2 linked regions of the Endozoicomonas sp. GU-1 genome follow. The protein of the gene in region 1 interacts with the protein of each later gene in a pairwise test. Links are inferred from orthologs where the notes say so. Each region holds a gene or a part of one and is shown in the gene's direction. Other genes may lie near its edges. The genes, in order: O3276_RS07285 and O3276_RS04495.

Evidence for each region.
Region 2: the proteins of O3276_RS07285 (region 1) and O3276_RS04495 interact in binary tests that used the Escherichia coli proteins (3 or more experiments, as listed by UniProt). The link is inferred for Endozoicomonas sp. GU-1 from one-to-one orthologs.

What each region holds. Positions count from the first base shown.
Region 1 is NZ_CP114771.1:1,800,221-1,816,166, reverse strand. What follows is about bases 13-2,842. They hold O3276_RS07285 (cell division protein FtsQ/DivIB), read left to right. Parts: upstream 13-1,002; coding sequence 1,003-1,683; downstream 1,684-2,842. Other genes in these bases: ftsA (cell division protein FtsA), read left to right, coding at 1,737-2,842; O3276_RS07290 (D-alanine--D-alanine ligase), read left to right, coding at 13-876. Outside these bases: more of O3276_RS07290, read left to right, coding at 1-12; more of ftsA, read left to right, coding at 2,843-2,972; cell division protein FtsZ, read left to right, coding at 3,050-4,237; lpxC (UDP-3-O-acyl-N-acetylglucosamine deacetylase), read left to right, coding at 4,340-5,254; O3276_RS07265 (M23 family metallopeptidase), read left to right, coding at 5,630-6,565; homoserine O-acetyltransferase MetX, read right to left, coding at 6,619-7,701; cysK (cysteine synthase A), read right to left, coding at 7,709-8,665; preprotein translocase subunit SecA, read left to right, coding at 8,976-11,717; O3276_RS07240 (Nudix family hydrolase), read left to right, coding at 13,242-14,246; O3276_RS07235 (hypothetical protein), read left to right, coding at 14,452-15,894. UniProt on the Escherichia coli protein: Essential cell division protein. May link together the upstream cell division proteins, which are predominantly cytoplasmic, with the downstream cell division proteins, which are predominantly periplasmic. May control correct divisome assembly.
Region 2 is NZ_CP114771.1:1,117,647-1,133,456, reverse strand. The notes cover bases 12,268-14,961. They hold O3276_RS04495 (septum formation initiator family protein), read left to right. Parts: upstream 12,268-13,323; coding sequence 13,324-13,599; downstream 13,600-14,961. Other genes in these bases: ispF (2-C-methyl-D-erythritol 2,4-cyclodiphosphate synthase), read left to right, coding at 14,400-14,879; O3276_RS04485 (IspD/TarI family cytidylyltransferase), read left to right, coding at 13,966-14,400; O3276_RS04490 (2-C-methyl-D-erythritol 4-phosphate cytidylyltransferase), read left to right, coding at 13,664-13,957; O3276_RS04500 (F-box protein), read right to left, coding at 12,268-13,031. Outside these bases: O3276_RS04580 (GIY-YIG nuclease family protein), read right to left, coding at 1-215; O3276_RS04575 (hypothetical protein), read right to left, coding at 527-967; O3276_RS04570 (hypothetical protein), read right to left, coding at 1,229-1,810; O3276_RS04565 (hypothetical protein), read right to left, coding at 1,934-2,089; O3276_RS04560 (hypothetical protein), read right to left, coding at 2,079-2,672; tnpC (IS66 family transposase), read right to left, coding at 3,494-4,567; IS66 family insertion sequence element accessory protein TnpA, read right to left, coding at 4,655-5,008; O3276_RS04540 (helix-loop-helix domain-containing protein), read left to right, coding at 5,175-5,453; O3276_RS04535 (DUF6506 family protein), read right to left, coding at 5,450-5,752; O3276_RS04530 (hypothetical protein), read left to right, coding at 5,883-6,467; O3276_RS04525 (hypothetical protein), read left to right, coding at 6,742-7,230; O3276_RS04520 (hypothetical protein), read right to left, coding at 7,335-8,825; O3276_RS04515 (DUF406 family protein), read left to right, coding at 9,081-9,365; eno (phosphopyruvate hydratase), read left to right, coding at 9,638-10,930; O3276_RS04505 (WD40 repeat domain-containing protein), read right to left, coding at 11,065-12,141; more of O3276_RS04500, read right to left, coding at 12,177-12,267; tRNA pseudouridine(13) synthase TruD, read left to right, coding at 15,002-15,810. UniProt on the Escherichia coli protein: Essential cell division protein. May link together the upstream cell division proteins, which are predominantly cytoplasmic, with the downstream cell division proteins, which are predominantly periplasmic.

The sequences.
Region 1 (15,946 bases):
CTTTTCGGTGGAAACTCCGCAGAAAGGGCAGTGAGCCTGACCAGTGGTGAGCGTATTTATGCCGCGTTGCATCGCCAGGGTGTGACATGCCAGCTGATTGATACCTGTGAGAATGTTGTTGAGCAGCTTCAGCAATATGCACCTGACTACGCCTTCATTGCCTTGCATGGCGGTGGGGGAGAAGATGGAACGATACAGGGAATGCTGGAAACCATGGGTATTCCCTATCCCGGCAGTGGTGTTATGGCATCGGCCCTGGCGATGGATAAATACCGCTGCAAGCTGCTCTGGCAATCCATTGGGCTGCCAACACCGGAGTTTGCCCTGGTTATGGGGGTTGACAATCTTGGCCATGCCGAGTCGCTGTTGCCCGCCTTTGTCAAACCCAGCATGGAGGGCTCCAGTGTTGGTGTGGCACGGGTTGACCGTAGGGAAGACCTTGAGGCTGCCTGCGAGCGCGCAGCGGAGCACAAAGGAGCGGTTCTGGTGGAGTCGTTTATCGATGGGCCTGAGTTTACGGTGGGTATTCTTAATGGTCAGCCACTGCCTGTTATCAGGATTGAGGCAGAGGGTGAATTTTATGATTACCAGGCCAAGTATCTGTCGGATAATACCCGCTACTCCATTCCCTGTGGCCTGACTTCTGTTAAGGAGCAGGAACTGCAGGCGGTCGCCCTGACGGCATTTGAAGCCCTTGGGTGTTCAGGCTGGGGGCGTGTTGACTTTATGCAGGATCAGCAGGGACGATTCTGGTTGCTTGAGGTCAATACTATTCCGGGGATGACAGATCATAGTCTGCTGCCGATGGCCGCAGCGGATGCCGGTTTATCTTTCGATGAACTGGTGATTGAAATATTGAAAACAGCGGATGTCTGATCGAGCAGGTTGGTCTGTTTCAGCCGGTTGGTCGGGGGAAGTACGGGGCGCATCCCGAAGGGACGGTCAACAGGTTGTTGGCAGAGGGAAAAAACACTGCCGTGGAAAAGAGTGCTTCAGGTTCTGGTGTCTCTTGTTCTGCTGGCAGGCTTGCTGGGCTCAATGCCGTGGTTGGTGAACTGGTTGAATCAGCCGATAGCACGGGTGGAAGTGCATGCAGGCTTTGAGTATTTATCCAGAGAGCAAGTCGAGGGTGTTTTGCAGCCTCACTTACAGGACCGTTTTTTTGCCCTGGATTTGCGCGAGATGCAGCAGGTTCTGATGGCAATGCCCTGGATTAAGACCGCCTCGGTTCGACGACAGTGGCCTGACAGTGTCCAGGTGAGCCTGACCGAACAGCAGCCGGTGGCGAGGTGGGGCAGCAGCGCCCTGATCAGCAATGAAGGTGAGGTGTTTGCACCAGAGGATATTGCCGGTTTTTCCGCCATGCCGGTTCTGGGTGGCCCGGAAGAGCTGGCGGTGGAGGTGATGCAGCAATATCTGGCCATCAGTCAGTTGCTCCGGCCTATGGGGCTCAGGCTGACCATGCTGAAACGTAGCAATAGTGGCTCATGGCGATTTACCATAGGACATGTTGAGGTCAATATTGGTCGTGACCGAAGGATGGAAAGACTGCAGCGTTTTGTCCGTCTTTATCATGCCAGGCTGGAGTCTCGCTGGGATCAGGTAAAGCGGGTAGATTTGCGCTATTTGAACGGTGCTTCGGTTGCCTGGAGTGAGACGCTGGTTAACACGGGGTCAAAATAAGTCAGCCAGGCTCAGATTTATGATCGTTAGAGAAGTTTGGGAAGATTGATGCCATGACAGCGGCAGATAATGGAAGATTGATCGTTGGGTTGGATATAGGCACCTCGAAAGTCGTGGCTATTGTCGGAGAGCTCAACGCTGAGGGTGACATTGAAGTCATCGGCATCGGCTCGCATATTTCCCGCGGGCTTAAGCGTGGCGTTGTGGTTAATATTGACTCTACGGTCCATGCCATTAAGAGAGCCGTTGAAGAAGCTGAGCTGATGGCCGGGTGTCAGATACACTCGGTCTATGCCGGTATTGCCGGCAATCACATCAAGAGTCTTAACTCCCATGGTATCGTTGCGATACGTGAGCGTGAAGTGAATGGTGCCGATATTGACCGGGTGATTGATGCCGCCCAGGCGGTGGCGATCCCGGCGGATCAGCGTATTCTGCATATTCTTCCACAGGAGTATGCCATTGATAACCAGGAGGGAATCAAGGAGCCTCACGGGATGTCCGGTGTCCGGCTGGAAGCCAAGGTTCACCTGGTGACCTGTGCTGTTAATGCGGCCCAGAATATTGAGAACTGCATCCGTCGCTGTGGTCTGGAAGTGGACGATATTATTCTTGAACAGCTGGCTTCAAGTTATTCGGTGCTTTCAGAAGATGAGAAAGAGCTGGGCGTCTGTATGGTGGATATCGGCGGTGGCACGACAGATATTGCCATCTTTACCGATGGTGCGATTCGGCATACGGCAGTGATTCCCATTGCCGGTGATCAGGTGACCAATGACATTGCCATGGCCTTGCGGACACCGACGCAAAATGCCGAGGACATAAAGATTAAATATGCCTGTGCCCTGGCGCAGCTGGCTGGAGCCGATGAAACCATTAAAGTTCCCAGTGTCGGTGAGCGACCTTCCAGGGAGCTTTCCCGGCAGGCGCTGGCAGAGGTGGTAGAACCTCGTTATGACGAGCTGTTTACGTTAATTAATGCAGAGATCAGGCGCAGTGGTTTCGAAGACCTGATCCCCGCAGGCATCGTTCTGACCGGTGGTACTTCCAAGATCGAGGGAGCTATTGAATTGGCAGAAGAGATTTTCCACATGCCGGTCAGGCTGGGTGTGCCGCAGTTAGTGAAAGGGCTGAGTGATGTGGTCAGTAATCCCATTTATTCAACGGGTGTCGGGCTGTTGCACTACGGCCAGAAAATGCAGAAAGACGGTTTGAAAAAGTCGATCGCCAGCAAACCTCAGGATGCTGGGCTGATGGACAAGATGAAGCGCTGGTTTCAAAACTTTTAAGTGTTTAGCCGCGCAGGTTTTCAGTAACGGTATTGGTAAGTATTTGTTAGATTAAGGGTGATAAAAAGGAGATGACCATGTTTGAATTGGTGGATAACGTACCGCAGGAAGCGGTCATAAAAGTTATCGGTGTCGGTGGTGGTGGTGGTAATGCAGTCTGCCACATGCTGAATAGTCAGCTCGAAGGTGTTGAGTTTGCCTGTGCAAACACTGACGCCCAGGCGCTGAAAAAGCAGCATTTGCAGGCCCATACTCACCTGCAGCTGGGAGCCTCGATCACGCGAGGGCTTGGTGCAGGCGCGAACCCGAATGTCGGTCGCGAGGCGGCGATGGAAGACCGGGAGCGTATCGCCGAGCTCCTCAAAGGTGCGGATATGGTCTTTATTGCCGCTGGCATGGGCGGTGGTACCGGGACCGGTGCAGCTCCGGTGGTTGCCGAGATAGCCCGGGAGCTTGGCGCACTGACCGTGGCCGTGGTCACGAAGCCATTCGGTTTTGAAGGCAAGCGCAGAATGGCGGTTGCCGAAGAAGGTCTGAAAGAGCTTCAGGAACATGTGGATTCGCTGATTACCATTCCCAATGAAAAGTTACTGCCAGTGCTTGGCAGTGATGTCAGTCTGCTCAATGCCTTTGGTGCTGCCAATGATGTTCTGCTGGGTGCGGTGCAGGGTATTTCTGAACTGATTACCCGTGATGGTCTCATCAACGTTGACTTTGCCGATGTTCGCACAGTGATGTCAGAAATGGGTATGGCGATGATGGGTACCGGAGTTGCCACGGGTAGCGGCCGTGCAGCAGAAGCAGCTGAGAAAGCCATCCGCAGTCCGCTGCTGGAAGATGTTGATCTGCAGGGAGCCAAAGGTGTTCTGGTTAACATTACTGCCGGCCTTGACTTTACCGTTGGTGAGTACAACCAGGTAGGCGACGTTGTAAGTCAGTTTGCGTCTAACGATGCAACCGTTGTTATCGGTACTGTTATTGACTCGGAATTAACGGACGAGCTGCGGGTAACTGTCGTGGCAACCGGTATCGGTGCGGGCGGCGTTGCCAGGGAGCAGTTGAAGGTGGTTGAAAAAGCACCGCCAAAAAACAAAGATGGCACACCTGACTACGGCAGGCTGGACATTTCTCCTCTGTTGCGTGACAAAAAGAAGGAGGAAGGGGAAGTGGCTCCGAGGGAAGAAGGTAAACGGGCAGCGGTGGCGACCGGAGATAGTGTCGATTACCTCGATATACCGGCATTTCTGAGGCGTCAGGCGGATTAATCAGGGCGTATAAATGCGAACTTGTCTCAATTGTTACTTTTGTTACAATGTGACGTTGCATCCAAATAACAGGGACCTTTCAGGTCGCGGAACAGCGTTATCATGATCAGACAGCGTACACTGAAAAATATTATTCGTGCTACGGGCGTGGGCCTTCACTCCGGTGAAAAGGTTTACCTTACTCTTAAGCCTGCTCCCGTAGATACCGGCATCATTTTCTGTCGTACAGACCTTGACCCGGTCATTGAAATTCCGGCACATGCCCTGAATGTCGGGCAGACGACACTGTGCACGTCTTTGCATAAAGACGGCACCCGAATTGACACTGTTGAACACCTTCTCTCCGCCCTGGCTGGGCTGGGTATTGATAACGCCTACGTTGAGGTCAGTGCCCACGAGGTTCCCATAATGGACGGCAGCGCTGGTCCATTCGTATTCCTGCTACAGTCCGCAGGTATCCAGGAGCAGAATGCGCCCAAGAAGTTCATTCGCATCAAAGAAGATGTGACGGTGACGGATGGGGATAAAACGGCAACCTTCAAACCATACGACGGTTTCAAAGTAAGCTTCACCATTGACTTTGATCATCCTGTTTTCAAAAGCCGCTCCCAGACAGCGTCGATTGACTTCTCCAGTACCTCTTTTGTGAAGGAAGTGAGCAGGGCCCGTACTTTCGGCTTTATGCGTGATGTCGAGTACCTGCGTTCCCAGAATCTGGCCCTTGGCGGCAGCGTGGATAATGTGGTTGTTGTCGATGAGTACCGAATTCTCAATGAAGATGGCCTCCGCTATCACGATGAGTTTGTCAAGCACAAGATGCTGGACGCGATCGGCGACCTTTATTTGCTGGGGCATAGTTTGATTGGCCAGTTCATCGGTCATAAATCTGGCCATGAACTTAACAATAAACTGGTTAGAACGTTGCTTGCCAATGAAAAATTATGGGAGATAGTGACTTTCGAAGAGGCTGAGGTTTCTCCGATCTCCTATCAGAAGCCCGTTGCTGTAACGGCCTGATGACTGCTTTTTGAGTTAATGCTGATCATTACGTGATTTTTTGCGAGGCTGGACAAATTTAGTCTTGAATCAGGCCACAATGATAGTGGCCTTTTTTCTAGGAGGCTGTCAGTAAAAAGTCTTTATCCCGAACTGGTTTCTGATAAGGGCATGTTGTTCAAGAGTACTGTTTTTTTGACCTTGAACTGTCGTTGAGCGCATTAAAAAATACCGTTTTACAACGATAACATCAGTATCAGGTGGCTCCCGTGCAGGGTGGGATGTAGACGAGCGTAGCTGTGGAAGTGAGGAAATCCGTCCTCTGGTTCTGTATTTTGCATGCTCCTGAAATACAATAGTGGAGATATGCTGCGGGTTGGGCATTAAGGGTTGCTGATGAAAATTATTGTTGTTAACCAGGATCATTCTCAAACCCGAACTTATTCCGGAAGTGGAAAACGGGTAGGGGTTCTGTTTTGCTGTGCTTTTTTGCTCTCCATGGCCGTTGGTGGTGGCGCAATGTATGCCTGGTTGACCAATAACCAGGAGCACATGTTAACCAGTGAGGGCGTTAAAAACTGGAAACAGGTTCTGGATACACAGCAACAGGATCTTGGCCTGGTTCGTCAGCAGGCACAAAACCAGCTGGATGCCCTGATGCTCAGGCTGTCTGAACTTCAGGGGCGTATGACCCGACTTGATGCCCTTGGCGAACGCCTTACCAGCAAGGCAAAACTGGATGACGGTGAGTTTGACTTCAATGAAGCGCCTGCACTGGGTGGACCTCAGGAGTTTACTGAAGCAGAAGCAGCCTACAGCAAGGTGAGTCTGATTGAGGCTATTGATCAATTGGCGGATCAGATCGATAACCGTGAAGAACAACTGGACCTTCTGGATAATCTTATTGCCAACAGAACCCTGCACGACGATGCATTTCTGGCGGGGTTGCCCGTCAGAAAAGGCTGGCTCTCTTCCCGCTATGGTCGCCGTACCGACCCGTTTACCGGTAAGGGTGCCTGGCATAATGGTGTGGATTTTGCCGGTAAGCGCGGCTCAGACATTATTTCCGTGGCGGCAGGTGTTGTTGTCTGGTCAGGCACCCGCTCAGGCTTTGGGCTTCTGGTGGAGGTCAATCATGGCAATGGTTATCTGACACGTTATGCCCACAATGATGAAAACCTGGTCAAGGTCGGTGATATTGTCACCAGAGGGCAGGCCGTTGCCAGAATGGGCAGTTCCGGGCGGTCAACCGGACCACACGTTCACTTTGAGGTCTTGAAAAATGGTAAGCCTCAGGACCCTTCGAGATATATCTACAGAGCAAGTAAGTAGAATTTAAGGCTGATTTTTTTCTTCCTCAGGGCGGTTTTTTTTAACGTCAGCTTTCAGTCGAGAAATGCCCGCAGGTAGCGATCGAAGGCTTCGGTTTCTACCAGGAAGGCATCATGGCCATATTGAGAGGGGTGATTGATATAGTGACAGTCCACCCGTCCCTTCAGCAGCCCCTGGTACAGCTCTTGCTGTTGTTGCGGAGTGAACAGAATATCACTCTCTACCGAAATCACTGTGGTTTTAGCGGTGATTCTGCCGCAAGTGGCTTCGAGTGATCCGTATGGCTGCGTCACATCATATTGGTCCATTGCGGCGGTCAGTACCAAATAGCAATTGGCATCAAAGCTGCGGCAAAACAGATCGGCGTTATAATCCATATAGCTGTTGATTTCCTCATCACGCATACCGATGTTGTTGAAACTATTGAAGCGTCGGTTCCATTCAGCGGCGTTACGATAAGTATAAAGCCCAAGCTTTCGTGCCAATCGAAATCCGTTCAGCCGGGCATCCGGTGCATAATTGCCATCTTGAAAAGCCGGATCCAGCCGAATCGATTCCTGCTGGATCCGACGGTTAGCAATATTGGCCGGATATGCCTTATAGGACGAACTGGTCAACAGTAACCTTTGCACTGAATCTGGATAATCAATTGCCCAGGTCAGTGAAACCATAGCGCCCATTGAGTTACCAATCATGGCATACAGGCTCTCAATGCCGAGATGATCCAGTAATAACTTCTGACTGTGCACCATGTCTGCCATCACCACCTCCGGAAAGTCCCCTGCCCAGGGCTTGCCGGTCACCTGATTAATGGTCAGCGGACTGGTTGAACCAAAACAACTGCCCAAATTATTGATGCAAATAACATGATACCTGTCGGTATCAACCGCTTTGCCCGGCCCCACCAAGGCCTGCCACCAACCCTTTTTCGGATTGGCTTCAGTGGCAGCGACATGGGGCCCGACACTCAAGGCATGATGAATCAGAACAACATTATCCCTTGGCTTATTCAAATGACCGAACGTTTCGTAACACAACTGCCAGTGTTCCAATACCCGGCCATTGGCAAGGGTGAACGGCTTCGTACTTGTAAACAGTCTGGAGCCGTCTTCGAGGTTCTGTATCGAATAACTCAAGACAGTATTACTTTAAGGTTTCCAGCACTTCGTCGTCTGAACCTTCGGCTATATCCTCAAACAGGAAGGTAGACATGTAACGTTCGCCGGTATCCGGCAACATGGCCAGAATGGTAGAGCCTTCAGGCGCAGTTTCAGCCACTTCAAGTGCAGTCGCAACCGTTGCACCGGCAGAGATACCACAGAAGATGCCTTCTTTGCGAGCCAGTTCAAGCGCGGTATCACGGGCAACCACGTCATCAACCGGCAATACTTCATCAATGACGTCACGGTTAAGGACCGGGGCGATAAAATCCGGTGTCCAACCCTGAATCTTGTGCGGTGCCCACTCTTTGCCACTGAGCAATGCCGCACTGGCAGGTTCGGTGCAGATGATTTTGATGTCTGGACGGGCAGCCTTAAGTACTTCACCGACACCGGTGATGGTACCGCCGGTGCCGTAGCCACTGACAAAATAATCCAGCCGCTGGCCGGCAAAATCCTGCAAAATTTCAGGGGCGGTGGTGTTCCGGTGATATTCAGGATTGGCTTCGTTTTCAAACTGTCGAGCCAGGAACCAGCCATTTTTCTCGGACAACTCTTTGGCAACCCGCACCATGCCGGTACCACGCTCGGCAGCCGGCGTCAGTACAACTTTGGCTCCCAAGGCGCGCATGATTTTGCGTCGCTCAACAGAGAATGTTTCGGTCATAACCGCCACAAAAGGATGGTTCAATGCCGCACACACCATGGCCATGGCGATACCTGTATTACCGGAGGTCGCTTCTACGACGGTTTGACCTTCTTCAAGTTCACCTTTTTGCCGGGCGTCGTTGATGATGGCAAATGCCAAACGGTCCTTTACAGAGGACATAGGGTTAAAGTACTCGGCCTTCACGTAGAAGTTGACGTGTGCCGGTGCCAGGCGATTGATTTTAACGATGGGAGTCTGGCCGATCGTTTCTAAAATTGAATTGTAAATCATAAGGGTATGTCTCTTGCTGCCGCCCCGGTTGATATTTTTCTGAGCTCTGTTGCCAAAGGGCTGTTCAGATTTTCAGGCGCACCAGTATGCCGTCAGTTCAATACCAGTGCAAAAATCTAAACCAGCTTGAAAGCATTGAATATTTTTTACCGACTCAGCTTAATGGACAGCACAGAAATACAGCTAATATAGGTGAGACTTTGCCGTGATTGTCATAGAATGTTGGACTATTGTGCGCTTGTCTGCTCCGGCCCGGATTTGTCGGTAGGAGGACAGCTCCGGAAACAGAGTGTGAGACTGTTAACAACTTATGTTTGCTTCGTTAATTAAGAAAGTTATTGGTAGCCGGAATGACCGCCAGCTGAAACGGATGGGCAAGATTGTCAAATCAATCAATGCCCTGGAAGAAAGCCTGGCGGCTTTGAGCGACGATGAGCTGAAGGCTAAAACCGGAGAGTTTCGTGAGCGCTTCAACAAAGGCGAAACCCTTGATGACCTGTTGCCTGAGGCGTTTGCTGTGGTTCGTGAGGCGGGCAAGCGGGTGATGGGCATGCGTCATTTTGATGTCCAGCTTATTGGTGGTATGACCCTCCATGAAGGGCGCATTGCCGAGATGCGCACCGGTGAAGGTAAGACACTGGTAGCCACCCTGCCTGCTTATTTGAACGCGATTCCCGGTCAGGGCGTTCATGTGGTTACCGTGAATGATTATCTGGCTCGTCGTGATGCGAACTGGATGCGCCCGCTCTATGAGTTTCTGGGGATGAGCGTGGGCATTGTTGTTCCGCAGCAGGATCCGGAAGAGAAGCGTCAGGCTTATCAGGCGGATATCACCTACGGAACCAACAACGAGTTTGGTTTTGACTACCTTCGTGACAACATGGCCTTCCGGAAGGAAGATCGCTTCCAGCGTGATCTCTTCTTCTCCATTGTCGATGAGGTTGACTCGATTCTGATTGATGAGGCCAGAACACCGCTGATTATTTCCGGCCCGGCTGAAGACTCCTCAGAACTTTATAAAAAGATGAATCAGCTGGTTCCCAGGCTGCAACGGCAGGAGCCCATTCCTGAAGACCAGGATCCCAATACCGTTGAACTTACCGGTCATTACTCAGTCGATGAGAAGACCCGCCAGGTTGAGTTGAATGAACTGGGCCATCAGTTTATTGAAGAGCTGCTGCAACAGGAAGGTTTGTTGCCGGAAGGGGAAAGTCTTTACGCCTCCAACAACCTGAACCTGCTGCACCATGCGAACTCAGCCCTGAAAGCCCATGTGCTGTTTAACCGCAATGTGGAATACATTGTGCAGAATAATGAAGTTCTGCTGGTGGATGAGCATACCGGCCGGACCATGCCGGGCCGTCGTCTCTCGGAAGGTCTGCATCAGGCGATTGAAGCGAAAGAAGGGCTGCGTATTCAGGCGGAGAGCCAGACTCTGGCTTCCACAACGTTCCAGAATTATTTCCGGAATTATGACAAGCTCTCCGGCATGACCGGTACTGCCGATACCGAAGCGTTCGAGTTCCGTCAGATTTATGGCCTGGACGTGATTGTTATTCCTACCCATAAGGAGATGGTTCGTCAGGATGGCAATGATCTCGTCTATCTGACGATCGCGGAAAAATACGACGCCATTATTGAAGATATCAAGGAAACGGTGAAAGCCGAGCGTCCGGTTCTGGTGGGTACGGCGTCTATCGACTCTTCTGAGCATCTGTCTAAAGCTCTTGATAAAGCGGGCATTGCTCACCAGGTACTGAATGCCAAATTCCATGAGAAAGAAGCGGATATCATCGCCCAGGCTGGTCGCCCCGGTGCGGTCACCATCGCCACCAATATGGCGGGCCGTGGTACCGATATCATGCTGGGCGGTAACTGGAAGGCAGAAGTTGCTGAGCTGGATAACCCGGCCCAGGAGCAAATTGATCAGATCAAAGCGGATTGGCAGAAACGCCACATGGCGGTGCTTGAAGCCGGTGGTCTGCATATTATCGGTACCGAGCGTCACGAGTCACGACGTATTGATAACCAGTTAAGAGGCCGTTCCGGTCGTCAGGGCGACCCGGGCTCTTCCCGTTTTTATCTGTCTCTGGAAGACAGCCTGATGCGGATTTTCGCTTCTGAGCGGGTCAAGAACTTTATGAAAGCCCTGGGCATGGAAAAAGGTGAAGCCATTGAACACCGCATGGTGACCAATGCCATCGAAAAAGCCCAGCGTAAAGTGGAAGGTCGCAACTTTGATATTCGTAAGCAGCTGCTGGAATATGATGATGTTGCCAATGACCAGCGTAAGGTCATTTATCATCAACGGGATGAACTGCTCAGTGCGGAGGATGTTTCTTCCAGTATTGAAGCACTCCGTGAAGACGTGGTCAGTGGCCTGATCAGTCAGCACATTCCACCCCAGAGCCTGGAAGAGCAGTGGGATGTGAAAGGTCTGGAAGAGAAACTGGCCAGCGAGCTCAATGAGCGTATGCCGGTTCAGCAGTGGCTGGATGAAGATGATCGTCTGGATGAAGAGGCGCTTCGTGAGCGTATTCTTCAGGGGGTAATCGATTCTTACCGCAAGAAGGAAGAACTGGCCGGTGCTGAAGTTCTGCGCAACTTTGAAAAGCATATTCTGCTGCGGATTCTGGATGACAAGTGGAAAGAGCATCTGGCCACCATGGACCACCTGAGACAGGGTATTCATCTGCGTGGTTATGCCCAGAAGAACCCCAAGCAGGAATACAAGCGTGAGGCGTTTGAGTTATTCCAGCAGATGCTTGAGGATATCAAGTACGACACGATTCGTATTATCTCCCATGTGCAGGTGCAGGAAGATGATCGAACCGCTGAGATGGAACGTCAGCGTCGTGAGGAAATGGCCCGGAGAATGCAGTTTGAGCATGCCAGGGCCCAGGGTGTAGAAGCAGAAGCAACCGGGCAGGAAGCACCTGAAGAGGAAGCTCACCAGCCATTTGTCCGGGAAGGGCGTAAAGTGGGGCGGAACGATCCGTGTCCATGTGGTTCCGGTAAAAAGTTCAAACAGTGCCACGGTAAAATTGCCTGATCAGGGCCGGTAACTTAAACTGCGGGTCAGCTTTAACAGGCTGACCCGTTTTTGTTTGTGCATCGGCATCTGCTCTAGGAGCCTGTCCGAGAATAGACTGCCCTACCGGCAACTGCTCCTGCGTTGCTCTAGCTCCTGCATCCATGCAGTCGTGCGGTGGCAGCAAATTGGTCTAAAAATTCCGTTTTGTTCGGCAAATAGCCCCGCTATTCACCTCACAAAACGAAATTTTTATCCTCAATTTTCTGCCATCCTCGCTACGGGCGCTATTCTCGGACAGGCTCCTAGGCGTAACCACAAAATCAGTCAAGAATAAGCAACGATATCACCAATGGAGTCAATCATGGCAACGGGTTCTGGGGAATGGACTGCAGTGAAACCGGTCAGGGGCTTTCGCCTGGGAACGGCAATGGCGGGGATCAGAAAACCCGGCCGCCGGGATCTTGTGGTGATGAACTGGGATAAGGGCAGCTCCGTGGCCGGGGGTTTTTACCCTTAACCGCTTCTGTGCGGCCCCGGTTCATTTAAGCCGTGAGCGCTTAACCAGTGATCCCCGTTACTTTCTGATTAACACCGGCAATGCCAATGCAGGCACCGGTGAACAGGGAATGGTGGCAGCCAGGCAGACATCATCCGAGCTGGCGACGTTGTCCGGCGTTAATGAGTGTCAGGTCCTGCCGTTTTCAACCGGCGTGATTGGTGAGCAGCTTCCGGTCAATACGCTCTGTGCAGCGCTACCAGCGGCGCTGTCTGATCTGCAAGAAGATAACTGGTTGCATGCCGCTGAAGGTATCATGACCACCGATACGCGACCTAAAGGCAGCAGCCGTCAATTTCAACATGAGGGAACCACCTATACAGTCTCCGGAATCAGTAAGGGTGCCGGAATGATCAAGCCCAATATGGGCACCATGCTGGCTTATATCGCAACGGATGCGGCGGTTGAACAAACGTTTTTGCAAAACCTGCTGTTGGACATTACCAACCAATCCTTTAACCGGATCACCATCGATGGTGATACATCGACCAATGACAGCTTTATGGTGGTTGCTACAGGGGCGGCTGGTAATGATCCAATCACTTCCCGAGATTCCGGGTTGGCCGGGAAGCTAGCGGCGAGCCTTCGCGAGGTGGCCGTTGAGCTTGCCCAGGCGATTGTCAGGGATGGCGAGGGAGCCACCAAATTTGTCACTGTAAAAGTGGCAGAGGCGGCCTCCCATCAGGACGCCCTGGAAGTGGCTTATACCGTCGCCCATTCGCCACTGGTTAAAACCGCCCTGTTTGCCAGTGACCCAAACTGGGGGCGAATTCTGGCAGCGGTTGGCCGGGCCGATATTCCTGCGCTTGAGATTGACCGTGTATCCATCTGGCTGGGGGATACTGCCATTGTTGACTGTGGCCAGCCCGCAGTGGGTTATACCGAAGAAGCCGGCCAGAAAGTAATGGATCAGGAGGACATTCTGATCAGGATTTCCCTGGGCGCAGGCCATTGCACCGAAGAGATCTGGACGACCGATTTATCCCATGAGTATGTTAAGATCAACGCCGAGTATCGCACCTGAATCCATTGCCTCAATGATTATTGACAATAGAAACGTGGTTCATGTGGCAGTTGCTGTGATTCTTGGGGACGATGGCCGGGTTTTACTGGCCAAGCGTCCTGAAGATAAACACATGGGCGGATTATGGGAGTTTCCCGGCGGTAAAGTCGAGTCCGGGGAAGATATCAGGGTCGCCCTGAGTCGGGAACTTCGCGAAGAGCTGGATATCGGCGTTGCCACTTTTTCACCACTCATCAAAATTCGCCATGACTACCCTGATAAGTCCGTATTGCTGGATACCTGGGTGGTCAGTGGTATTCAGGGCGAGCCGAAAGGCAATGAAGGTCAGTTGATTCAGTGGGTTGAGAAGGAATGTCTTAATGACTATGAGTTTCCTGAAGCCAATAAGGTGATTCTCCGGGCGCTGCAACTTCCTGACCATTATATGATTACCGGGCATTTTGCGGAAAAAGAAGCACTCTTCAACAGCGTTTTGGCAGCGCTGGATAACGGTATTCGCCTGATTCAATTTCGGGCTCATTGGCTTGAGGCGGGTGACTATCTCCGGCTGGCACGGGAACTGTCAAGTTGCGCTCAGGCCGCTGGTGGGACGCTGATCATCAAAGGGGATTTCTCCCTTTTGTCAGAGTCATGGTGCCATGGGCTGCATTTGACCTCCCGTCAGCTGGGTTTGCCGGTTAAACCTGAAAAGCGCCATAGCGGCCAGCTTTTGGTCGCCTCATGTCACGATAAGGCGCAGATCAAAGCGGCTGAGGCAATGGCGGTGGACTTTATTACCCTGTCACCGGTCAAGGCAACCGCTTCCCATCCTGAGGCCAGCCCTCTGGGGTTAGAGCGGGCTAAAATGCTGACTGGCATAGCAAAAGTACCTGTGTTCTGGCTTGGGGGGATGAATCCAGAAGATGCGCATCTTGCCCGGCAGCTGGGTGCCCGGGGAATTGCTGCCATTCAGGCTTTTTGGGGCTGATTTTCTCTGGCTTCGGAACGCCTGCTCAGAGCTATAGGGCCTATCAATTATTGGTCAGTTTTGCTTTTATTATGACTTTTAAATAACTAGAATTTTTTTAATTCCTAAAAATTATAACTGACTATTGAACCAACTCATAATTTTCCTCTCTAAAACACCAGTATCACTTAAAAAAAATCACAAACAACCAATAGAGGAAGTTATTATGCCTAGTTCAATCGGTGCACCTGCACCTCAAGTAATCGTTGTGGAACCCCACAAAAGAGATTGGACCATCGTGAGATGGTGCCACAAAGTTGCCGATAGTGTTTCCAGAAAATTCGACGAAGGAAGCACATTCGGTAAATGGCTCGGACGTGCAGTTGCTGCAGTCTTTGTGCCTTTTGGAATCTTGCCTTCCCTGGTTGGTGATGCCATCCACGGTATTAGAGGTAAAGACCTTTCTGACAGGCGTGTTGAAACCACACAGGCAGTTGAAAAGAAAATTCCGACCACGGAGGAATTTGCAGCCCTGACAGCGGAAAAAGAAGCCCTGAAAACGGATAAAGAAGCACTGCTTAAGAGAGTTTCTGCTGCAGAAGCGGATGCCAAGCAAGCAAAGCTTGAAAATGAGGATCTTAATACTCGTGCTGAAAGACAAGCTGACGCTCTGGTTCGTATTGCTCATGAAGAAAAGCAAGAGCTCTTAAAGAAGGCACAGGATAAATTCAATAAAGAGCGCGAATCTAAAGTTCGTTGTATCCGCAGGCAGCATGGTGAACTTAAAACCAAGGACGCGGAATTAGAAAAGCAGGCAATAAAACTGAAATTTCAGGAATGGAAACTGAAAGTTCGGGAACAGAACCAGGCAGCACTGGGGGCAGATCTGAAAAACTACAAGGCTGTTGCTATTCATTACAAGAATCAAGCTGAAACTTTCAAGAAAGTCGCAGTTGATAATATACAAAATGCTTTCAGAGAAGCAACTAGGTCTATTTCTACGGAGAAAGAGTTGGAAAGGGAACAGACAATAACCCGTTATATGGCAGAAGAGTTGGTGAAGGAACGGCAAAAAACCTGGCAAGAGAAATATCTGAATGACCTTTTTAAAGATTTCAGTGTTAAGCAAGGTTTGAAAGTTTTGCTGGCTGAGGAAAATTTGGTAAGTTGTGACGAGTTGGACAATTTAGATGAATACTCTGTTGTTAAGGTTGAAATGAATGAGGATGGGAAGGAGCCAATCTTTAACCTTACCGTTATAGCGCCAGGGGCTGATAAGAGAGTTGTCAGTATCAATTTAATTCAGTTGAACACTTTGTTGAATCGCATGGAGCAATTTGATAATGAATTGATGGACTTTGGTGCACGTGTTCGTGATGGCATGTACGCTCTGAAGACGCATGCTGAAGTACCAGGTTATGGCCCGGGTTCTAGAGGTTTCGGCTATTATAATGCAGATGAAGCTGAATCCGTTCATGGTAGCGTTGATGGTGAACAGCCTTTGTCGTTTGATAATTATGATCCGTCTTTGCAATTGGAACAACCTGGTGAGAGTCTCTTGCCTCCGGCGGGTCAGAATGGCACTGGAAACCAACCTGGCGCAGAGGTTTCTGTTGATAAGCAAGATTCGGAATCTGTGAAAGCTAATAATGGTGGAGAGGGGGAATAAATCTTCGCGACTCACCTGATCTCAAGCCATTGTTTGCCTATGGCAGCAAAGC
Region 2 (15,810 bases), 690 kb from region 1 along the record:
GTGTGAATCCAGTAGTCTTTTTCCTCATTTTTGGCATGCTGTTTCAGCCGCTTGGAAACGTCCTCTGCTTCGCCTATATAAAAAACCGGATCTCCAGACTCAGAATCAGTGCCCCTTAGCAGATAAACCCCTGGGCTGCTCAACTCTGGCCGAGTCAGAAAATCATCAAGATCACTTCGAGGTCCGGCAATGGCCTTGCCTGTCCAATTGGACATTTCGGCGGTACGCAGTCCGGTTGGGCTGCCTTTGACAAGGAACAGTTTGATAGTGGCTGGCTGGATATACGAGAATCACGTTCAATAAATATACAAGCCATATCGACCCCATCAACTTGATCATTATTGATTGGCAAGGGTTTTGGAGAATCTGTCAACTACATGAATATCCTGCAGCAGTTCAAGGCATTGATACCTGGAGGAGTGGAAGTTTTGGCTACCATCACCGCAATAACGGTAATGGCACCAGTCAGGCAGAGCTCCAGGATGGTTCGATTATTACCGTGAAAGGCGAGTCAGTGGGAGTTGGTCTAAAGGCTTTTGTTCAGGGAGGGAAATAAAAGGAGTTGCGCCGAATCTGGCGCAGTACCTTCTGAATTTTTAATGGAACTCTGGGGCGTTTCCATTAAATTAGACGTCAGTAGTTGATTATTGGGGTTTTTATCTGAACTGACTGACTGAAGATACTGCTCTCTTGCGATCACAGCTTGCTCTTTAGCTTCATCCTTGTTGGTGGTTTGTAGTTTGATTCTCTGGCAGGTCTTTTTATAGATCTTTTGTCTCTCGGCGTAAGCGGGATCTTTGCGAAGCTCCTTTTGGCGCTCCCTTTCGCGCTTGGCGTAAGCGGGATCTTTGCGACGTTCCCTTTGGCGCTCCCTTTTGCGCTCGGCGTAAGCGGGATCTTTGCTAAGCGCCCTTTGGCGCTCCCTTTCGCGCTCGGCGTAAGCGGGATCTTTGCGACGCTCCCTCACGCTCTCCCTTTGGCGCTCGACGTAAGCGGGATCAGTCTGGGAACGCTCCCTGTGGCGCTTCCTTTTGCGCTCCCTTTCGCGTTCGGCATAAGCGGGATCTGTCCGGTAGCGCTTCCTTCTGCGCTCCCTTTCTCGCTCGGCGTAAGCGGGATCTTTGCGAAGCTCCTTTTGGCGCTCCCTTTGGTGCTCGACGTGAGTGAGATATGTCTGGTGGCGCTCCCTTTGGTGCTCTTTTTACGCCCGGCAAGTGAAGAACTGACATCAACATTGACTTCTGCCTGTGGGGGGGGGATCATTTGTTGTTTGGTTAACACTTGTAGCATGGTGCATGGATAACGGATTAACGACAGCAACTGGCCGTAAATCTGGTAAACTATGAATTGCGGCAGGAAGATGAGTTAACTGTAAACCTGAACTTGTATGATTCGCTGTTGTTTGCTCTCTAATGTTAAGCTCGTCCCACGAAATTGGCTCCTGAAAGGGAGTGCCTGGTGTTAGTAATAATGGATTAATAACGGTTTCATAACCCTGCTGGTAAGGAACATATTGATCAAGAATGGATTGTGGTATGTTTGGAATACCTGTTTTAGAAGCGTTTTCTGAATTGAGGTTTGTTATATTATATTGATTCAATGAATAAAAATGATCAGCTTCATTCTGATATGTATCTGGTCCGATATTGTAAATAGGAATAGAGTTCTGCGCTTGAACGGGTATGCCTTGATAAACAGGCTGGTGTTCGGTGGCACCTGATGGCTGTTCTTGATTTGCAAAACCTAATGCGCTGGAACAAAGACAATTAAAATAAGCATCAAATGTAGGAAATTGATTAATCTGATCCATTGAGTTATCGATTTAATGAGTTACAGCTTACGACCATGCATTTTTATAAAAGTTCCTCTCTTTCACAAATTATTCTTGATTTAAGTCAGCGAGGTATAAATATTTGTTATTACAAATAGCGATTTAAAACCCTTCGAAAGTCAGTGGTAAATCACCTGAGTTTTTAGCTAAATTGACTGACTGAAGATACCGTTCTCTTGCGATCACAGCTTGCTTTTTCGCTTCTTCCTTGTTGGAGGTTTGTATTTTGATTCTTTTGTAGGTCTGTCTATAGATCATTTGTCCCTCCGCGTGAGTGGGATCTGCCTGGCAGCGCCCCCTTCTTCGCTCCTTTTGACGCTTGACGTAAGCGGCGGGGTCTGCGTGGTAGCGCTCCCTTTTTGTACTCCCTTTGGCGCTCCCTTTGGTGCTCGGCGTAAGCGGGATCTGTCTGGTAGCGCTGCCTTCCGCGTACTCTTCGGCGCTCCCTTTTGCGCTCGGCAAGTGAAGAGCTGCCATCAACATTACCTTCTGTCTGGTTTGTTTGGTTATCAATGGTAGGCTGGTGCATGTATAATGGATTAACGACAGCAACTGGCCGTAAATCTTGTGAACTGTGAATTCCGGCAGTAAGGTTGGTTAACTGTAAACCTGAGCTGGTTTGGTTCGCTGCTGTTGGCTCGTTAATTTCAATCTCGTCCCACGATATTAGCTGCGGAAAGGGAGCATTTGGTGTTAGTAATAATCTATGCTTACCGGGTTTATAATTAGGCTGGTAAGGAATATATTCATCAAGAATGGCTTGTGGTATTTCTGGAATACCTGTTTCAGAAGCGTTTTCTGAATCGAATTTTGTTAGAGATTTAATGTGATATTTAATCATTGTATTAGAATGATTAGCTTTAATTTGATATATATCTGGTCGGCAATTGTAGATAGAAATGGGGTTCAGAACTTGAACGGGTATGCCTTGATAAATAGGCTGCTGTTCGGTGGCATCAAATTGCTGTTCTTGACCTACTGAACCTAATGCTCCGGAACAAAGATAAGAAAAAGAAGCATCGAACTGCCTTTCACCACCCCGATTGATATTTTTCTGAAATCTGTTGTCAAAGGATTGATCAGATATTCAGGAACGTCGACATGTTGCCAGTTCAATACCAGTTTAAGAACCTGAACCACCTTGGCTTGGTTGCCGCTATGTGTCGGGAGCTAAAGATAGCCGAATACATCGATGCGCGTATAACTAATGACTCCGATGCGCGTAATGTCACTATAGGACAAGCGGTGGTCGCAATGATAATCAATGGGTTGGGGTTTACAGGGCAAACTCTGTATATGTTCCCTGAGTTTTTTGAGGACAAGCCGATTGATCGCCTCATCGGGGAAGGCATACAACCCGAACACTTGAACGACAAGGTACTTGGTCGGGCCCTTGATAGCCTGTACGACGCTGGCGTCAGTGACTTGTACCTGAACCTTGCCGTTAAGGTTGTCAATCATCTGAAGCTGCCCTGCAAGGCATTAAATCTGGATGGCACCAGCTTTCATGTGGATGGAATCTATAACAGTCATGAAAATCCTGATGACTTGAATTGTATCCATATCTGCCGCGGTTACAGCCGTGACCACCGACCTGACCTGAATCAGGTGGTCTGTAAGCGCCAATAAAACCACCGTCATAGCCAGCCCAAACTTTACGACTTATCCTTTAGATGCTTTCACTGCCCAGGGCAGGAGCTGCTCCAGTTTCTCAACCGTGTCGGCATAAGGCAGTTCTTTCAAAATGTGACTCAGGTATTCGAACGGTTCCAGCCCATTGGCCTTCGCGCTTTCGATCAGGCTGTAGTAGGTTGCACTCGCTTTGGCATCTTTCGGGGTATCAGCAAAGAGCCAGTTACGCCTACCCACAGTGAAGGGGCGGATAGCGTTCTCAGCTGCCGCGTTGCTAATGTTGAGGTGTCCGTCTTCACAGTAAACCACCAGTTTTGACCACTGGTTCAGGGCATAGCTCATGGCTCTATGGGTAAGACTATCCGGTATCAGCCGGGTGACGTTTTTCTGTAGCCACTGGTGCAGGTCATCAAGCAGTGGCTTACTGTCTTCCTGTCGGCGGACTTTTTTCTCTGCTGCGGTGAGTCCTTTGATCTCTTCTTCAATGGCATACAGCTTGCGGATTTTGCCCAGGGCTACATCTGCCTTGCTGACTTTATTGCCCTTTACCTTCTTACCTGGTTTGGTCTCACCTTTTTGGGCATCGGTGAATTTACGTCTCACATGGTCAAAACAGCCAAGCTGCGTTATGCCTTCCTGACGGCAGACTGCATCGTAGCTTTTGTAACCATCCGTTTGCAGGTAACCACTGAACCCTTCAAACAGGCGCAGGGGAACCTCCTTGCTTCGGGAAGGATCATATTCAAACAACACGGCGGTTTGTCCCGGTGGCCCACCCAGTGTGACCCACATGTATTTGTCCGATGTTATTGCCTTGCTGGGTTCTTTAAGTGCCTGTATCCGGGTTTCGTCAGCATTAATCACTCGTCCTGTCCGCTGATGGTCGTACATCAGGTTGATCAGTCCCTGTAGTTGCCGGGACAGACGCATCAACCAGTTAGCCATAGTCGTGCGGGTGACCGAACCACCGTAACGGGCGAGGATTTTTTCCTGCCGGTACAGAGGCAGGGCATCACAGAACTTGGCAACAATGATGTAGGCCAGCATGCAGGTTGTCACTGCTGACTTGGGAATAGGATGCCTGGGCAACTCAGCGGCTTTGATGATTCTTGAAAGATTTCCGGAAATCGACCGGGTCTCGATGCAGGTAGACTCTGGGAAGGGTCACTGGAGGACGCATAACCGGCAGACTCATTGGAGCAGCCCTATCAGTTGTTGTGCTAACTTCAGATTGGTCTGGTCAAAGCCTGTGACCGTTAACCCACTGGGCAGTGTGACGCTGAGCGATGAAAGAGCGGTGCCTGCGACTTCAGCCTGGGAGACAGGAATGACTTGTACAAAGGCAGAAGGCTTATCCTCTTTATGTGTTGTAGTGGCAACGGGCAAAGAAGCTTCATCAAACTTTTTTCTCCAGTACCAAAACTGGTTTGGTCTGAGGTTGTGTTGCTTACACCAGGAGCTCTGGCTTAATCCGGAATCACGCCAGGATTGAACGCGTTGTTGCCACTTCTCTCTGAGGGAGTGTGTAGAAATGTTTGCCTCCATGTAGACTGGAGGCTTATGATTTCGTAATGGAGATTAAAGTGGTAGAGCGTGGGTTTTGAATGCGCTTACGTTGTTTTTTAGGGTTGTCAGCGTTTTTTGTGCAACAGTTTTTACAGCTGATGGACTTTGACGTAAAGGTTCATCATCCAGGAATAGAGGGTGCAAGGTGGCACACCAGACAGGAGTCAGTGAGAAACGACTCGAGCATAATGTCCGAGAACGGAAACGTACGGCAATAATGAGGGTTGCAATGGGTGATTTAAAAGAACGGCTCTGTGGAACTTATTTCTCCGAAGGGATTCGTAAGAAGAAAATAAAGAATGTTGATGTGTTGCGTGGAGCCATTGGTTATATCAGAATGCTGAAAGATATTCTGGTAAAGGGTTCGACGGAGCAATCTCATTTCATTCCGCGTAGCGGAGATAAAGGCTTTTCAAATGGCTAAATGCCCATCAGTTCAATCAGGGACTTTCTACTTTCAGGTCCATAAAATACTGCCCCAACAGGTACCCTGTTTTCGGTTTCTTCCTTTACCAGTGCAATAATTTCAGCGCTGGCTAACCCACCACAAAGTTCAATCATCTGTACACCGTTTTTTTCAACCAGTTCTCTGGCGATATCTGCGGCGGTTTCCCTGTGGTTCATATCAACGGATACACAATAAAAGTGGGCTTTTTCAGTAACATTCTCCTGAATGGATGAGGACTGTAGGCCGGGCATGGCATAGATAAATGCAAACTTCATGTGGACTCCTTTTAATTGTGTCAGGTAATTGTGTCAGGTAATTGTGTCAGGTAATTGTGTCAGGTAATTGTGTCAGGCAGGCTGGATTTGTTGAAAAGTAAAAACTCAATTGTGGCAGAGGTTGAAGGAAGTGCAAGAAATAATCTCAATAAAAAAAATGAACGAAATACTTTCTGATAGTGTCCAAAAAAAGACAAACGAGGACATCAACATGACGCTATGCTTTTCAACTAATAATACTGCCCCTGTGCTGCAAGGTAATCATGATGCAACCACTCAATCACCTGATAATTCAACCCGGCGAAATGGCAAAGATCTTTTAAAATCCACGCTCACGCATGCAGCTTATGCAATAGCTTTTGGATCGTATACTACCCTGGTAAACCAATTCGTTGTTTCAGCACTGAATCAACCTCGCGATGATTTTTTGGCCTATCATTGTTTCAATAATTTGACCTCTGATGAGAGAAAAGAGTACGCACATCTAACTCCGTATGCTCCGGTTCATTTCGCGCAGGTGGCCGTTGCCTCAACAGCTTTTTTCTTGCCACCGGTGGCTTTTGCACTTTGTATGAGGGATGCAAATCTATTTATGACCGGGCATGCACCTGTTTTTCCGGGCATGATGTCGCAACAAATCAACCCGCAGGAGACTATCCAGAAGTCTATGATGAAGTCTCAGTCTCTTCCCCTGTCTGAATTCCTGACCAGATAGCAGCCATAATGCTATACAGGTGTTATGGTTTTCGGATGACTCTGGTCATCTCTTATCCGGGATGACCGTTCGCCATTCCAGCGCTTTCCCATTCCATTTGCCCGTGGCAGGAAAAAAGCCCGCAGCTAACCTGAAAAGCCAAACCGGGAAAATTTCCACCGACATCAAAATATGAATCATTGATAGTAAAAATAATTAGAAAAAAGTTGATTAGAATTGAACGAAATACCTTCTGATATTGTCTGAGAAATGACAACCAGTATGGATATTAAGAATGACTTTAACAATTTGTACTTCCGGTATTAACGCTGGATCATCGATGCCTGGCAATCCCGAACTCCAGGCTGTGACTAATCCGCCTGATAATTCAACCCAGCAAAAAAGCAATGATTTTTTTTCATCAGCGATCTTTCACGCCTTATATTCAACTGCTGTTGGGGTGTGTACTACCTTTGTAAAAAATCGGGTCGTTTCACCACTGAATGATCCTGGTAAAGTCTTTTTGAGGGAGCATTGTTTTAATAATATGTCCCGTGATGAATCTGATGAGTACGGAAAACTAACTCCGTTTACCCCGCTCTATTTGACAGAGATAGCAGTAACGTCGACAGCCTTTTTTGTTGCCAGCGGTGGCTTGTGCAAGGTGTATAAAGGATGTAAATCAATCTATGACCGGCTATGCCATACTCCGGCATATGAACGGCTATGTAATATTCCGGCACATGATGCCATCGCAATGCGACCTGAACCTGAAGAAGTCTAGGATTTTTCATTTGTGAGGTGAAGCGGTTCTATTTACGGAGCTGCTTCCCAAATCACCATGGCGCAGTCTTTTTTGGTTTAATCGCTATTTATCAACAGATTTGATCAATTTTTGGGGGAATCGCTGGGCAGTAAGTAATGTGGAAATTCAGTTGGGGTATCCTTAGGGGCTCCGAAATCAATCCCTTCCTTTTTATGCTTAAGCCTCCTTTGATTTAGCATATTGACTGTTTCTGCTTGTCTTTGGGACAAGGTAACCTTCTCTGGCTTGTCAAAGTGTATTTTCAGATTTTTAGCATCACGCTGACTGGCCGCCATCGCGATTTTTTGTTGCTTGACGTGTTCTAGTGCTGAATCTATATCCGGGTGTTCCAACCGTGGCCCTCTGAGGCTAACTAATTTCTCCTCCTGCTGGTACATTCTCCTCTTGACCGCTTCAATGACGTCAGTTCCTTCTTTATTAGTGACGGAGCTGATACCCTGATTGCAACAAAAATATTTTTCCTGTTCTATGGTTTTCGGATGCATATACGTTGGTATCGTGATTCTTAATGATTTCATTCTCAATTTATTTTCTTTGATTTTATTTTCTTCAATTTTATTTTCTTTAGATTTGTTTTCTTCAGCTTTATTTTCTTCAATTTTATTGTCTTCACCGTCTTTATCGTCTTTTATTTTGTTCGTTCCCATGACCTTTGGGCTAAGACACTTTTTTAATTCCTCCTTGAAAAATTTATAGTGAGGAGCATACTTATTTTTTGTCTCTGTGAGATACGAATTCAGCTGATATTGGGTGACCGGAAGCTTGATGTTGGTTTCTACATTGATATAAAAAAGAGTCAATAACTGTTCCAGACCATTGATCGTTACCTGGGCGATAATAGCACCGGTTCCTGCCTGATAAAACACTTTGTCAACGGTGACTTTACCCGAAATGCCAAGCTGATTGGCAAGCTCACTGTCCTTAATGATGTCAACAGTATGAATATCCAGTTGATCTGAATCGTTAGCAATGCGAATCATACTGTCAGTTTCAAAGCAGTGCAGACTCATGGGAGCGATTATGCTGTCAGGGCCATTAACAGGCGTCGTTTCTTCGCAAAATTGATCATCTGCATCGCTATCATCCGTAATAGCTACACATAATGAATCCTTGACATTTAGTGATGCGGACGCCTGATCAGTGGATTTGCCCGGGGAGGCATTCTCATTAAACCAGAATGAAAAGTATCGCCGCGGATCATCTTCATCATCATCGGGAATACGCCAATCTAGTTGGTCAGAATCTTCTGTTGATGGGGGATTCGCTGTCGTGGTTTTATCGGGATGAGTATCCTTTTCAGAAGGGAGAGATACCAGAAGATAATCGCCAACTTTACGAACTGATATATTGTATGAAGAAATTTTTTTTGATTGAAGGCTGCTTTCTTGAGAAGACCAAGCTTGAGAAGACCAAGCTTGAGAAGGCAAAGTTAAGTATGGAAATAAAGCCTTGGCGACAGTAACCGGGCTTTTCAGAAGACTGGCAAGAATACAGTTATCTTGAAGATAGCCAGTGTATTTTGAACCCACTAAATTTGATGCTGTATTAGACATTGGTTGCTCTATAATAACTTTCGTTTATAAATAATAATTTTTAATTTGATTCGGTTATTCCTGTTTTTCGTCCAGCCCTTTTCACAGGATCTGGTTCTTACCATTATTTGACCAGTAATTTGGAATATGGTTCCATTTTATTTCCGATTTTTCTTATTCACTCATTTTTCAAGGCCATTGTGCTATCTTATTGTTGATTTTTTCAGAAAATGATTCCTTGCATATCATCATCTGGCATTCAACAGGAGGCCTGATATGGACAATACCACCGCTGAACTGGAAGTTGATGCCGATCACTGTTTGGAGATTGGCCAGGTGATTGCACCCGGGGATACTCACCTCGAAATGACCATAAAGGGGGATACTGAGCAACAGGCAAACGATCAGATGGCAACGATGGAAGCCCTGGCTAACCGTATTTCTGACCACTGTCAGGTAAAGAAAACGGTGACTCTCCATCAGGGCAGTGCCACCATTGATGCCATGTTTGATTTTGACTGCACAGCAGAAAAACTGATTTTTGAATTGTATCTCAGGTAGTAATTTTACTTATCATTGTTATAGCTGTTTGATGATTATTTGATCATTGATGCCTGGTTTAAACGATGGTTAACAGGCGATTAACAGTCGTTAACAGTAACGATCAGAAATCCACGAAGCTCAATGTTGGCGCGGTGTCCAGCGAAATTGTAAGGCTTTGACACAGGATTTTCCGGTGGTATAGTTGCCGCTCCCGTAACAATGCCACCGCTCTTTTACGGTATTGCTTACCTCTCACTTGAAATTTCCGAATTCTTCACCCGGAGTATCTCATGACCGCTATCAAGGAAATCAAGGCTCGCGAAGTCCTCGATTCTCGTGGTAATCCCACTGTTGAAGCTGACGTCATTCTTGAGTCTGGTGCCTTTGGTACTGCCTGTGCTCCCAGCGGCGCTTCCACGGGTTCCCGCGAAGCTCTGGAGCTGCGTGATGGTGACAAGTCCCGCTACCTGGGCAAGGGCGTTCTGCAAGCCGTTGCCAATGTTAACGGTCCTATCCGTGAAGCACTGCTTGGTTTTGATGCCAATGACCAGCGTGGCCTGGATCAGAAGATGATTGATCTGGACGGCACTGACAACAAAGCCAAGCTGGGCGCTAACGCCATTCTGGCGGTGTCTCTGGCCGCTGCCAAAGCCGCTGCCGTTGATAAAGGCATGCCTCTGTACGCGCACATTGCTGAGCTGAACGGTACTGCTGGCCAGTTCACCATGCCAGTGCCAATGATGAACATCCTGAACGGCGGTGAGCACGCTGACAACAACGTTGATATTCAGGAATTCATGATCCAGCCGGTTGGTGCCAAAAACTTTGCTGAAGCGCTGCGCATGGGTGCTGAAGTATTCCACGCTCTGAAGAAAGTTCTCTCCGACAAGGGCCTGAACACTGCCGTGGGTGACGAAGGTGGTTTTGCACCAAACCTGGCTTCCAATGCAGACGCTCTGGCGGTCATCAAAGAAGCCGTTGCTGCGGCCGGTTACACTCTGGGCACCGACATCACTCTGGCTATGGACTGTGCAGCTTCCGAGTTCTACGAAGATGGCAAGTACAACCTGAAAGGCGAAGGCAAAGTCTTCACTTCCAATGAGTTCTCTGACTACCTGAAAGGTCTGACCGAAGAATACCCGATTATCTCCATTGAAGATGGTCTGGATGAATCTGACTGGGACGGCTTCAAGTACCAGACTGAACTGCTGGGCGACAAGATCCAGATCGTTGGTGACGACCTGTTTGTAACCAATACCAGGATCCTGAAAGAAGGTATCGATAAGGGCATTGCCAACTCTATCCTGATCAAGTTCAACCAGATCGGCTCTCTGAGCGAAACTCTGGATGCGATCAAGATGGCCAAGGACGCTGGCTACACTGCCGTTATCTCTCACCGTTCCGGTGAAACTGAAGACGCTACCATCGCTGACCTGGCGGTAGGTACCTGTGCTGGCCAGATCAAGACCGGTTCCCTGTGCCGTTCTGACCGTGTAGCCAAGTACAACCAGCTGATCCGTATCGAAGAGCAGCTGGAAGGCAAAGCGCCTTACCGTGGTATTGCTGAATTCAAGCGTGCCTGATTAGCAGTCGCTGCTGATGGCGAGGGGAGGCTCTAAGTCTCCCTTTTTTTTGCCTGGCGAAGCGGGCAAACCCGACAGGCTGAAAGAAGGCTGAGCCACCCCGACCTGGGGAAAATCAATCCGTCGATCGCCCTTTACCTGTGAACTTTTGGAGCAGACTTTCGGGTCTTTTTTCTAGGGGGAGGCGACAGTTCATTTAATGAGCACTGGGGATGTGGTGTTAAATCCTCCTTACAAAGGTGCCAGACCTGCACCAGTTGACCGTCGTTACTGATAGTCATTAAATGCCCCCCGTTAGTACTGAATGTTACCAGGTCAAGCTTGTAATGTTGGTGCAGCGTCGATTTGTGTAACCAGTGGCCATCTGCCGTAAGGCCATAGATGATGATGGCGTCATCATTTCTGGCTTCGATGACAATATGGGAGCCATCGTGGTTAAATTTGGCTGAGTAAACCCCGCCTGCTGTCGTAAAATTGAGGCTGGTTATCCAGTTGCCACCGGCCGTACAAGTGTGGATTCTGGCGTTGCATACAGGCAGGGATATGGGTGAGTAATTGCGGGAAAATGTCAGGATATGGCGGCCGTCAGCGCTGAACGTGGCTGAGGTAATATACATATCATCATGGACGATAATCTGTTGTTTTGACCAGCGCCTGGCGTTTGCGTCATACCGGTAGATTTTTGCTGTATGATCGCTACTGGCCGTGACTAAATAGTGGCTATCGGGGCTAAATCTAGTAGAAGAAATCCGTCGTTTATGTTTGATCGTGGTTTTATGTTGCCAGTTGTCGTGGGTATCAAAGCTCAGGATTCTGGCAGTATAATCGAAGCTCTCCGTTACTGCATGACGACTGTCAGGACTGAATGAAGTGTCGGTAATTTCCAGGGAGTGGTTAATACAGGTTTTTTTTACCCAACTGTTATTGGTGTTGCTGAAAATTGTTGCGGTGCGATCAGGTTGGTTATTCTTGTCGCTAATGGTGATGATATGTTTGCCATCAGGGCTGAATTCAGCGGCAGTGACCTTACCATTATGGTTCAGGGTGGTCAGCTCCAGCCAGTTGCCGTTGCTGTCACGGGCATGGATTTTCGCCGTGTGATCGACACTGGTGGTGACGACCAAGCGGCTGTCAGGACTGAATGTTGTTGAAAGAATCCTCCCTTTGTGCCCCATTGTTGTTGTTACTGCCCAGCGGCCAGCCTGGTTCATTGTGCATATTATGGCCCTGCGACCACTCCTGGCCATCACTGCATGGCGGCTGTCGGGGCTGAAAGTCGCCGAGCTGATAAATCGATCAGAAATGATGATGAGTTTTCTGTCCAGCTGCCGTCGGCATTACAGCTGGTGATTTTTGCGGTTGAAGCCGTGTAGCTCAATATATGCCGGTTATCACTGCTGAAGGTGATCCGCCGTACTCTGTCTTCATGGGCAATGGCTATCTCTGCGGGCCTTGCGGTGATTTCCGTTCTGCCATAATCCGAACCACAGCGCGCGTAACTGTTGGTCGCCAGAAAGCGTCCATCGCTGCTGAGTTTGGCTGATGCCGCCGTAAAGGGGATGCAGTCAATGGATATTGCCAATTCCGGTCGGAAAGTACGACAGTTAACCATCAACTGGTGCACTGTGTAAAACAGGATTTGCGGGAAATATTTCCCTTTTTGAGGTTCCCGTGGCGGTATGTCGTTGTCTGTCACTTCCCCGGCTGAATGGCCGCAAATAGTGCTGATCAGCGTTTCATTGCCGGTGAATTGCCTCAGCCAGGCTTCCAGTTCATGGTTGCTGATATTTTTGGCAATCTGGATGAATTGCTGCTGCTGTCGTGGCTCGAGCTGTTTAAACCAGATCCTGGCGGGCAGATGATCTGCACGGACGATAGCCAGCAAAGACGAACAGGTCTGTGCCATGGCCTTGATATCACGGTCCCCTAAAAAAACCAGTATGTGTCTTATGGGTTGCTCTGGAAGATCCAGCAATAGCAACGGCCTTGGGTTGATAACGACAGTGATTCGGTGACTGGTTCTGTGTTCTACGGGCGGGAAGGTGGTATTAGCCGGAGGGGTATGGCTGGTGGTTCTGCCAATGGGATTACCAGTCGGCATATTCCGAACTCCCGGGTCTTTGGCCTACGGGTGATGGGTAGCCAGTACCCGATTGAACTCAACAGCAACCCGGGTGTAGAACGCTGTCTTCCGTTCATAAATACCCGGGATAGTAAGAGCGATCATTTGAGTTGCTTATTTTGATGTCTGGCTTTTTCTAATGACCTTCATTAATGTGAAACAGTTCAAAGATCCGGTTGTATGTTAAACCACGGGTACTCCTGTTAAACTTCAGCGTTAAGTCTCTATTACTGCCCCTGCTGCTGGATAGTGACGGTTTAAAGCGGAACTGATGATGAAAAAACTGGCAATAACCCTGTTGACACTGCTGCTGGTTTACCTGCAAACCAGGCTCTGGATTGGTGAAGGCAGTGTGGCTGAAATGTTGACACAACAAGATAACCTTGAGCGTTTCAGGCTGGAAAATGAACGTTTGTACCAGCGTAATCGTCTGCTGGCCAAAGAGGTTGTGGAGCTGCAGCAGGGGATGGAAACGGTTGAAGAGAGAGCGCGCCAGGAGCTGGGTATGATCCGCAGTGATGAAACGTTCTTTTTGACTTACGATTAAATCCTGTATTGGTCAGGAGCCGTTTCTGAGCGGGCTTCTGGATGTTCAAGTTAAGGGTGTCAGAGTGAGTAGCGTAGAAACCATGAATGCGGTTCGTTACTGGGCGGTTGTTCCGGCAGCGGGCGTTGGCCGCCGAATGAATATCGATATTCCCAAACAGTACCTTGAAATCAAGGGCAAGCCCCTGATGGTGCATACTCTGGAGCGGTTGCTGGATTTTCCCAGGCTGGAAAAGATCGTGGTGGTGCTTGATCATAATGATGAGTATCACCAATCCATTGAATTACTTCGCAACCCGGGAATTCTCCTGGCCCAGGGGGGGGGGATGAGCGTTACCACTCGGTACTTAATGGTTTGAAAGTGCTATTGGATATTGGTTCCCCTGATGACTGGGTACTGGTTCATGATGTGGCCCGCCCCTGCATTCGCCGTTCGGATATGGAGTGGCTGGTGAACCAGCTCCATGACCACCCTGTAGGCGGTCTGCTGGGTTGCCCGGTTACCGATACCATCAAGCGGGCCGGGGACAATGATGGTGTGTCTGAAACGGTAGACCGTCAGGGGCTCTGGCATGCCATGACACCGCAGATGTTCCGTCTGGGCATGCTGCATGACGCCATGGCAAAAGCGATAGCGGATAAGATGCCGGTAACGGATGAGGCCAGTGCCATTGAGTACGCTGGCAAACAGCCCGTGATGGTGGAAGGACATGCCGATAATATTAAGGTGACCCGGGGAACTGATCTGGCTCTGGCCACTCTATATATAGAACAGCAGTCGAAACTTATTGAGGTCACTTGATGCGTATTGGTCATGGTTTTGATGTTCACCGCTTTGATGAAGGTGATTATATTGTTCTGGGTGGGGTAAAAATTCCTCACACCCATGGGCTGGTGGCGCACTCTGATGGCGATGTGCTGCTTCATGCCCTGTGCGACGCACTCCTGGGAGCGGCAGGTCTGGGTGATATTGGCAGGCATTTTCCGGACACTGATGAACGCTATGCTGGCATTGATAGCCGCAAGTTACTGCGTCATGTTATTGCTCTGCTTGAGCAGCACAACCTGGTTCCCGTCAATATGGACAGTACCATCATTGCCCAGTCGCCTAAAATGGCACCGCACATTGATCAGATGCGGCAGAATATCAGCGAAGACATGGGGATTGACCCATCGCTGGTGAATGTCAAAGCGACCACCACTGAAAAGCTGGGCTATACCGGTAGAAAAGAGGGTATTGCAGTTCACGCCGTTGTTCTGTTGACAGATTTGGGATCGTGATCCAAAGGGTGGAGCCTCCCAGGAGGCCCACCACCCATGGTTATTTTTCAGTATTTCCTTTCAAAAACTGCGTCAAACGCGGTATTGTTTATTGTTAATTTTTGCCTTGTTGAGTGCGCATCATGGATGCAGATGTACCGATGCCTGCCGATTACTCCGTTGATTGGTATTATGCCTTTGGTGGTCCTTTAGGCAGCTGTCTTTTCAAATCCTGTCATGAAGATTTTCTGGTTGATGAGCTACTGCCCTTTGAGCCCGAAGGTGAAGGTGAACACCTTTTTCTGCTGATTGAAAAAAAAGGGGAGAATACCGACTGGGTCGCAGGGCTTCTGGCGAGACATGCAGGAGTCAGAAGACAGTCGGTAAGTTATGCCGGGAGAAAGGATCGCCATGGAATTACACGTCAATGGTTTTGTGTTTCCCTGCCTGGTATGGCTGATCCCGACTGGAGTGGACTGGAGAGTGACACCATACGGATCCTTCGACAGGCCCGCCACCGGAAAAAACTGAAAACCGGAGCCCTGAAGGCAAATGATTTCTGCATCACATTGCACAATGTAGATGCTGATCCTGCGCTGGTTAATGCCCGGTTAGAGCAGATATCCCGTGCAGGGGTGCCCAATTACTTCGGTGAACAGCGCTTTGGTCATGAGGGGCGTAATATTGACAAGGCCGTCGATATGCTGGCTGGAAAATTCAGGGTTCAGCGTAATAAACGATCGGTCTATCTGTCTGCAGCCCGATCCTGGCTGTTTAACCGGGTTCTGTCGCAAAAGGTTACTGCCGGGGTCTGGAACCAGTATCTTGGTGGCGATGCATTAGGATTTCCAGATAGCAATAGCCTGATTTTTGTGGCGCCGGACGAAGCCATGATGACTCGCCTGGGGAATGGTGAACTGAGTCCGACTTCGCCGCTGTGGGGCAGGGGAGC